Regions from separate parts of the Methylobacter sp. sgz302048 genome, predicted to be linked through region 2. Evidence: riboswitches for the same ligand, from Rfam matches in the RefSeq annotation. Region 2 holds a riboswitch; each other region holds the start of a gene.
The links. A riboswitch is a leader RNA that binds a small molecule or an ion and turns the genes downstream of it on or off. The one in region 2 is predicted to bind cobalamin.
Positions count from the first base shown of each region.

Region 1: it holds a riboswitch for cobalamin, as region 2 does, so the genes downstream of both, ACTNE6_RS05810 (TonB-dependent receptor) here and ACTNE6_RS12820 (TonB-dependent receptor domain-containing protein) in region 2, are expected to answer to the same signal.
Region 3: it holds a riboswitch for cobalamin, as region 2 does, so the genes downstream of both, ACTNE6_RS05815 (CbtB domain-containing protein) here and ACTNE6_RS12820 (TonB-dependent receptor domain-containing protein) in region 2, are expected to answer to the same signal.

Region 1 covers NZ_CP197401.1:1,204,665-1,206,866, forward strand. The annotation lists partial or broken gene ACTNE6_RS05805 (transposase) at 1-500, shown strand, start outside; cobalamin riboswitch at 694-901, shown strand; gene ACTNE6_RS05810 (TonB-dependent receptor) at 1,153-2,202, shown strand, end outside.
Region 2 covers NZ_CP197401.1:2,811,766-2,813,967, reverse strand. The annotation lists gene ACTNE6_RS12820 (TonB-dependent receptor domain-containing protein) at 1-1,180, opposite strand, end outside; cobalamin riboswitch at 1,286-1,492, opposite strand; gene ACTNE6_RS12815 (hypothetical protein) at 1,806-2,202, shown strand, end outside.
Region 3 covers NZ_CP197401.1:1,207,209-1,209,410, reverse strand. The annotation lists gene ACTNE6_RS05820 (CbtA family protein) at 1-583, opposite strand, end outside; gene ACTNE6_RS05815 (CbtB domain-containing protein) at 591-770, opposite strand; cobalamin riboswitch at 881-1,098, opposite strand; gene ACTNE6_RS05810 (TonB-dependent receptor) at 1,483-2,202, opposite strand, start outside.

The DNA of each region.
Region 1 (2,202 bases), 1.6 Mb from region 2:
TGTGGCGAAAGCGTTGGCTGACTCAGGCTACTGCTCAACAAAGAAGCTGTACTATTATGGCGTTCGGGTGCATGTCATAGGGCGCCGTCAGTCGGGCTCATTGCCAATACCTGGATATATCGGTGTGACGGGCGCCAGCGACCATGAGGGCAAGATATTTGATCAGATTCGTCCGTACTTGCACAACAATGAACTGTATGGCGATAAAGCTTATCAACGGCCCGATGCCGAAGCCGTCAGGCAAGCCCAGAACCTGGCTGTCCTGATATCGGTTAAAAAAACAACAAAGGCAACGCTATCTGGAACCCCTGGATCAATGGCTGCCCACCGCGGTTTCTCGCGTTCGGCAACGGATTGAAGCCTTATTTGCCTGGATTGAAGCAAAAACAGGCATTGAATGTGCCAGTAAAGTGCGTTCTTACAATGGACTGATGGTGCATGTCTTCGGCAAACTTGCGGCGGCTCTGTTTTTCTGGAATTTTTTACAAATTAGCTCTTAATTCACATTTAAGTTGTGCCACTGGATGATCAAAAAACTCCACAGTTATCTGCTCTGATTCATGCAGTGGCAACCTGTGACTACTGAGACGTTACATGGACAACGCCATGACATGGACAAGTTGTCGAGAATTGTCATTGCTTTTGACATCAAGCACTACGCCGGAAATTTGCTTTATCTCTATTACCTCTTATAATTGCCGCCTGCTTTCAGGTTCTGTCAGGTTTTTTATCTGACGATTAAACGGGAAGTCGGTCAGGTCAAACCAAAGCCGACGCTGCCCCCGCAACGGTAGATAAGTAAAAGAATCGTCAAAATGCCACTGTGCTATGCATGGGAAGGTGACGATTCAGGCTTCCGCCACTTATAAGCCCGGAGACCGGCCCGAAAGTTTGATTCGATGCAGCGGAGGGCTGTCAGCGAAAATGGCAGTGCAGCTTCGCGTTTGCGTCCTCTCTCATTTTCTTTAGTCCTCTGTTGTGTACTACAACCTTTATGCGCGGGCGGCGCAGGGGACCAACATGCAAGAACTTATCTTCGGTAGCTTATTACTTACCGGTATTACTACCCGGTTACATACGCAGAAAACACCCAAAAATCCTCCCGATAGGATGGTTGTCATGTCCAGTTTGAAAGTCAGGACATGAGTTGTCATGTGTATTAAAAAACAAAACTCTAAAATCTGCCTGGCTATAGGTGGATTGTTGGGCCTGAGCTGCGCCATGGTTAACGCCGATCCTCAACCTGTGGAACTAAAGGAAATGGTCGTCGAAGCCGGGCGAGAAAATGATCTTATTGGCACGACTGGCTCAGCGTCGCAGGGCGAAGTCCGCCAGGCACAACTCGAATACCGCCCGATGTCCCGTAACGGCGAGCTCATGGAAGTAGTACCTGGGGCGTTAGCTAACCAGCACAGTGGTTCCGGCAAAGCCAATCAGTATTTCCTGCGCGGCTTCAATCTCGATCACGGTACGGATTTTACGACCTACGTCGACGGCATTCCCATGAACATGCCTACCCATGCCCATGGGCAGGGTTATATGGACATCAATAGCGTCATCCCGGAATTGGTAAAGAAGATTGAATACGGCAAAGGCCCGTATTATGCGGAAATCGGCGATTTTTCCTCAGCCGGTTATTCGAAAATATTCTCGATGGACCAATTGCCTACAGGCCTGTTGAAGTTTACTGGCGGCGAGTTCGGTTATTACCGTGCTTTAGTCGCTAATTCCAACCAAGTCGGCAGCGGCGATCTACTTTATGCTGGCGAGTTCAATTTCTATAACGGCGTCTGGCAGCAACCGGAGGATACAAAAAAATTTAACGGCATGCTGCGTTACTCGCTTGATAAAGGCAACTGGGGATTATCGGTTAACGGTAAGGGTTATACCAACAGCTGGACGGCAACCAACCAGATCCCTCAAGCCTTAATTGATAACGGCACGCTCGACCTTTACGGCACTATGGATCCCACGGATGGCGGCAAAACCAACCGCTACAGTTTTTCAACCAATCTCTGGAACAAAGGCGATAACTGGAAAAATGACGCCAATATCTATGCGCTGTACTACGATGTGGATTTATTCTCCAATCTCACTGGCTATTTAGACAACCCGGTCAACGGTGATCAGATACACCAGTTTGAACATCGGGTACAGGCGGGTGGCAATATCGAACATACCCGTTACAGCCAGCTGTCCGGT
Region 2 (2,202 bases):
AGCCGAAATTGCCGGTGACATAATCGCCGAAAGCCTCATTTTCATCCCAGCGCAACGAGGCATTGACAAAGTGATTATCCAGCACGCGGCTGTGCAACTCCGTGAACACGCCGACATCATAACGGGACTTTTCCTTATAAGACGTTGTGCTGTCCACTTCATCGACGCGGTAATCCGTACCGGCAATCAATTGATGGTTATCAGATAAGGTGAAATTATTCAGCCAGGTGGTGTTCCAGCGCGTCGTGTTGAAACGGCTGGTGAATGAACCGTCGGGCGCAAACTGGTCGCTGTCATCGCGGCTTTGGCCTAAACGTAATGTTGATCGCCAGTCCTCCATAAAATCCATGCTGGCGGAGGCGCCGACAACCTGGTCGACGAATTTGGTTTTATTCTGGGCGTTGCCATCATATTCGTTTTTGCCTTCGGCACGCATGAAAAACGCTTCTACTTCGGCGTTATTGTCGAAGCGGTGGCCAAGCCGCGCATTCAAGCCTGTGTTGCGGTAGCCGTCTTTGTCGGGCTGATCGAAACCGAAACGCCCCGGAATCGGTTCACGGTTATTAAAGCCCTGAGAGTTGAAATGCGATGCGCCCAGGCTGTACCAGCTGTTTTTCCATTTGCCGCTGACCGTGCCGGAAGTCTTAATTGTATCGTATGACCCGCCGCCGGCGTCCAGCGTGAAACCGGGCTTTTCTTCCTGACTGCCTTTGCGCGTAAAAATCTGGATGACGCCGCCTATCGCTTCCGAGCCGTACAGGCTCGATTGCGGCCCTTTGATGATCTCCACGCGTTCGATCTGGTCGATGGGAATAAACTGAAACGGTGTCGTGCCTAAAGTTGCCGAGCCGACTTTAATGCCGTCGATCAGGACCAGCACATGATCGGAATTGGTGCCGCGCATGTACACGCTGGTATTTTGGCCGTAGCCGCTTTGTGCCATATCGATGCCGGTCGTGTTTCTTAATAATTCCGGCAGGGTTTTGGATTGAAGACGTTCGATATCGGTCCGCGTATAAATTGTTGATGCAGCCGCCAACTGGTCTTTCGGCGTTTCCGTTCGTGTGGCCGTTATGACCATTTCGGGTAAATTGAGTGAATTGTCGGCCTGCGTTTCCCGAGCCTGTAACGGGCTGTTAAAACCGGCCAGCACTAATGAACCGACTATGAATTTTTGCATGTGTCCTCTGCGCCGCCCGCGCATCAAGGTTGTGTGTAATTACAACGGAGGACAAAAGAAGACGACAGGGATGTGCGGTCTTTTTCGTAGACAGCCCTCCGCTGTACCGAATTAAACTTTCGGGCCGGTCTCCGGGCTTATAAGTGGCATGGGCCTGAATCGTCACCTTCCCGTGCATGACACAGTGGCATTTTAACGATTCTTTTACTTATCTACCGTTGCGGGGGCAGCGTCGGCTTTGGCAGGACCTGACCGACTTCCCGTTTAATCATCAGGTAAAAACCTGACAGAACCTGAAAGCAGGCGGCAATTATAAGGGGTAACAGGGATAAAGCAAATTAATGCTGACTGCATATGCCTCAAGCAATTGGTATTGGAGAGAGTATGCAATGGTCCGGTTTGAAGCAGACCGTAGTTTACGTATTTTCTAAGTCTGATGATCAGGCTCAAGGAACGCAGTATTTATTGTGAAAAATTACACTGCTTATTGTGAAAAATTACATTGTTGATCGAAATCTATAAAGGATAAGATTCTGTTTGAGATAGATTGAAATATCTCTGCTTTAGCATGCTCTATATTATAAATTCCTCATTCAATCCAAATTTAAACTTCAGGAGGCAGATAATGCGTCTAAATTTAGCCATAATCGCGGCTTTGCTACCGATCCATCTCGTCTTTGCAGCAGATAATCCCGTGTTGCAGGGCGATTCATTGGCAATCTCTCATGTCGATACGCCTGAGCAGGTCGGGCAATATCGGGATGCCAGGTTTCAACGGAATGAAAAAGACGGTACCTGGACATTGTCAGGCATGACAGAAACCCAATTGGCGACAGTAGAAAAAGTCGAAGTAATCAAAATTCGCTCTCGTCCTGTGCAAGTATTTCTAAAGGTGAGCGGCTATCTTCCTAACCCCTGTTATCAATTGGAGCAAGCCGGCCAACGCTACGAGCCTGTCTTCGGCATACCGGAAGCCAATCTGCCGGCGGGACGATTCGAAGTGGCGCTGGGGCTTGTTCCGC
Region 3 (2,202 bases), 1.6 Mb from region 2:
GGTTTTGTAACAACGCCGGCGCCAGGCTTTCAGCCATTTCAGGCTGCGGTGCGCCAAGCAGATGCGGTATCAGCAACAGCAGCAGGCCGGTCATCCGTAGCGGCCAGCGGCCTTGTAGAAAAATCAGCCCAAGCCCGCCCGCCGTAGCCAGCGCCGTGCCCAGCCACCAGTATTGCCTGAGCATCAGCGCTGCCGCTGTCGTGCCCGGCAAATCCGGCGGCAGGCCTATGGCCGGCGCGGCGAAAAATACCGCATAGCCGGCCAGCCCCCAGGCCAGGCCCTGCCATATGCCTGTTGGCTTGCGCAAAGCGTACAGCCCAGTCAGCATAAGCGCAAAACCGACGGCCATTACGACATTACTGCTTGCCGTCGAGAGTGTTCTCTGCCAGCCATCCTCCGGTTGCCAGGCCGTTTCATCGTGTACATGGATGGCGGTAGGCTCATGAAAAACCGCTTCAGCAGCTGTTTCATAAGTTTCCGCCTGCAGAATCAACGGCGTCACCCAAAAAATCTGTAGCAGGGATAGCAACAGTGCGGCCACGCTACCGGCCAGCGTAGCAGAGAATACGGTATGCTTGAACATGCCGACGCTAGTGGCAAGGAAAGCCGGTTGCGTGGCGGGTGTCGTGCGTGGCGTTATGTACTTCGGCCATTGAGGCAAAGCCGACGATCAGTAGCAGTGCAAAGCCTAGCATAATAGCGGACAAGGCAGGAATCAGGCGTGCAGCGGTTAAGCCGGAAGCGTGTCTGGAATGGGTTTCAACGAGCATGTCGGGTCTCCTGATTAAAGTAAGGGATTGGAGCGACCGCCATAAGGAAATACGAATGCGCAAATACAGCCATAGCTGCAGACTGGCATACGGCTCCCCTCCGGAGTCGGTATCCTTCATATGACCAGGCCGGTCTTCTGGCTTGCCGTCATCTGAATCATTCGCCTTCCCACACTGACCGCGCAGTGGCATATGAACGATTCATCAGGCTTACAGCAGCGGGGGCTGCGCCGGCTTTGACTGAGGCTAAACGCTCAACGCACCGGACTTCCCGTTTCACCCTGACGCACAAACCGCGCGCCAGGGCACCTAATCATTGAAGTCCAGTATAAACTAATTGGAGCGTTAATTGAATGTACTCCTTGCTTTTACTGTTGAAGCTGGGCTGCATTTATTACCTCGAAACGCTTAAGCCCATGCCGACAACTTATTAAGCCCAAATGAAATTCTGGTCTCAGATCACTTCCTGATAGCCGCAGTGCATATAAACTAACGTATTATCAAGCTCTTGAATAAAAGTAAAAGTTATAGGGTACGTGAAAAATGACAGAGTTGAATGCTTTGCCCAGTTTCTGCATAGGCAAAGCGGACACTGCTATGAGCTAATACGGGGATTATTGAATAGCTATTCCCAACCTAATAAGAGACATTCCCGTGAGTGTTGTTATGTCAAACGTTTGACTGGTCATTTTGACTGGTCATTAAGCTTTTATTAGAAAGGGATCGTGACAGTTGCCCGAGCCATGCGCGGTTCAACGGGATGTTTCAGAATACCCGTCTGCGGCGAAGCACCAGCAGGATAGGCATATTGATAAGCGTAAGCAATATCGTTGGCGGTCGAATCGAAAATATTGAAGATATCGACTTCCAGTTTATATCTTTTTTGCTGGTAGCCCGCCCCTAAATTGACGATGCTGGTCGAATCGGACCAGAATGCACCGGAAGGGTCCAGCGGCATGTCATCAAAGTGGCGCAACCGTACCGTACCGAACAGGCCGTTAGGGGCAACCACTGTAGCACCCGCTGAGATAACTGTGCCGACGGAGTTTGGGATATAGTTGTTGGTTTCACCCTCTGGCATCGCCACATACCGTGCCGAACTAAAGGCAAAGTCCGCATCCAGCGTCAGCCAATCGGTCGGCTTATAGTCATTGGTCCATTCAACGCCGTATCGACGGGATTTCCCTTTGACTTCAGTGGTACCGGCATCGCCCGCAAACACCAGTTCCTGATCGCTCTCCAGCCACCAGAATGCCAGGGTGCTGTTCAAGCCTTTGATAAAGTTGCTGCGAATGCCTGTTTCAGCACCGCGGGACTGCGCTAGAGGCGAGATCCTGGCGGCACTGCTATCTAGTGCTGTACCAGTATTGGGATCGAATTGTAGCGTCGTGCCCCGCGCATCGTTGGAATGATAGCCGAAACCGCCATTGAT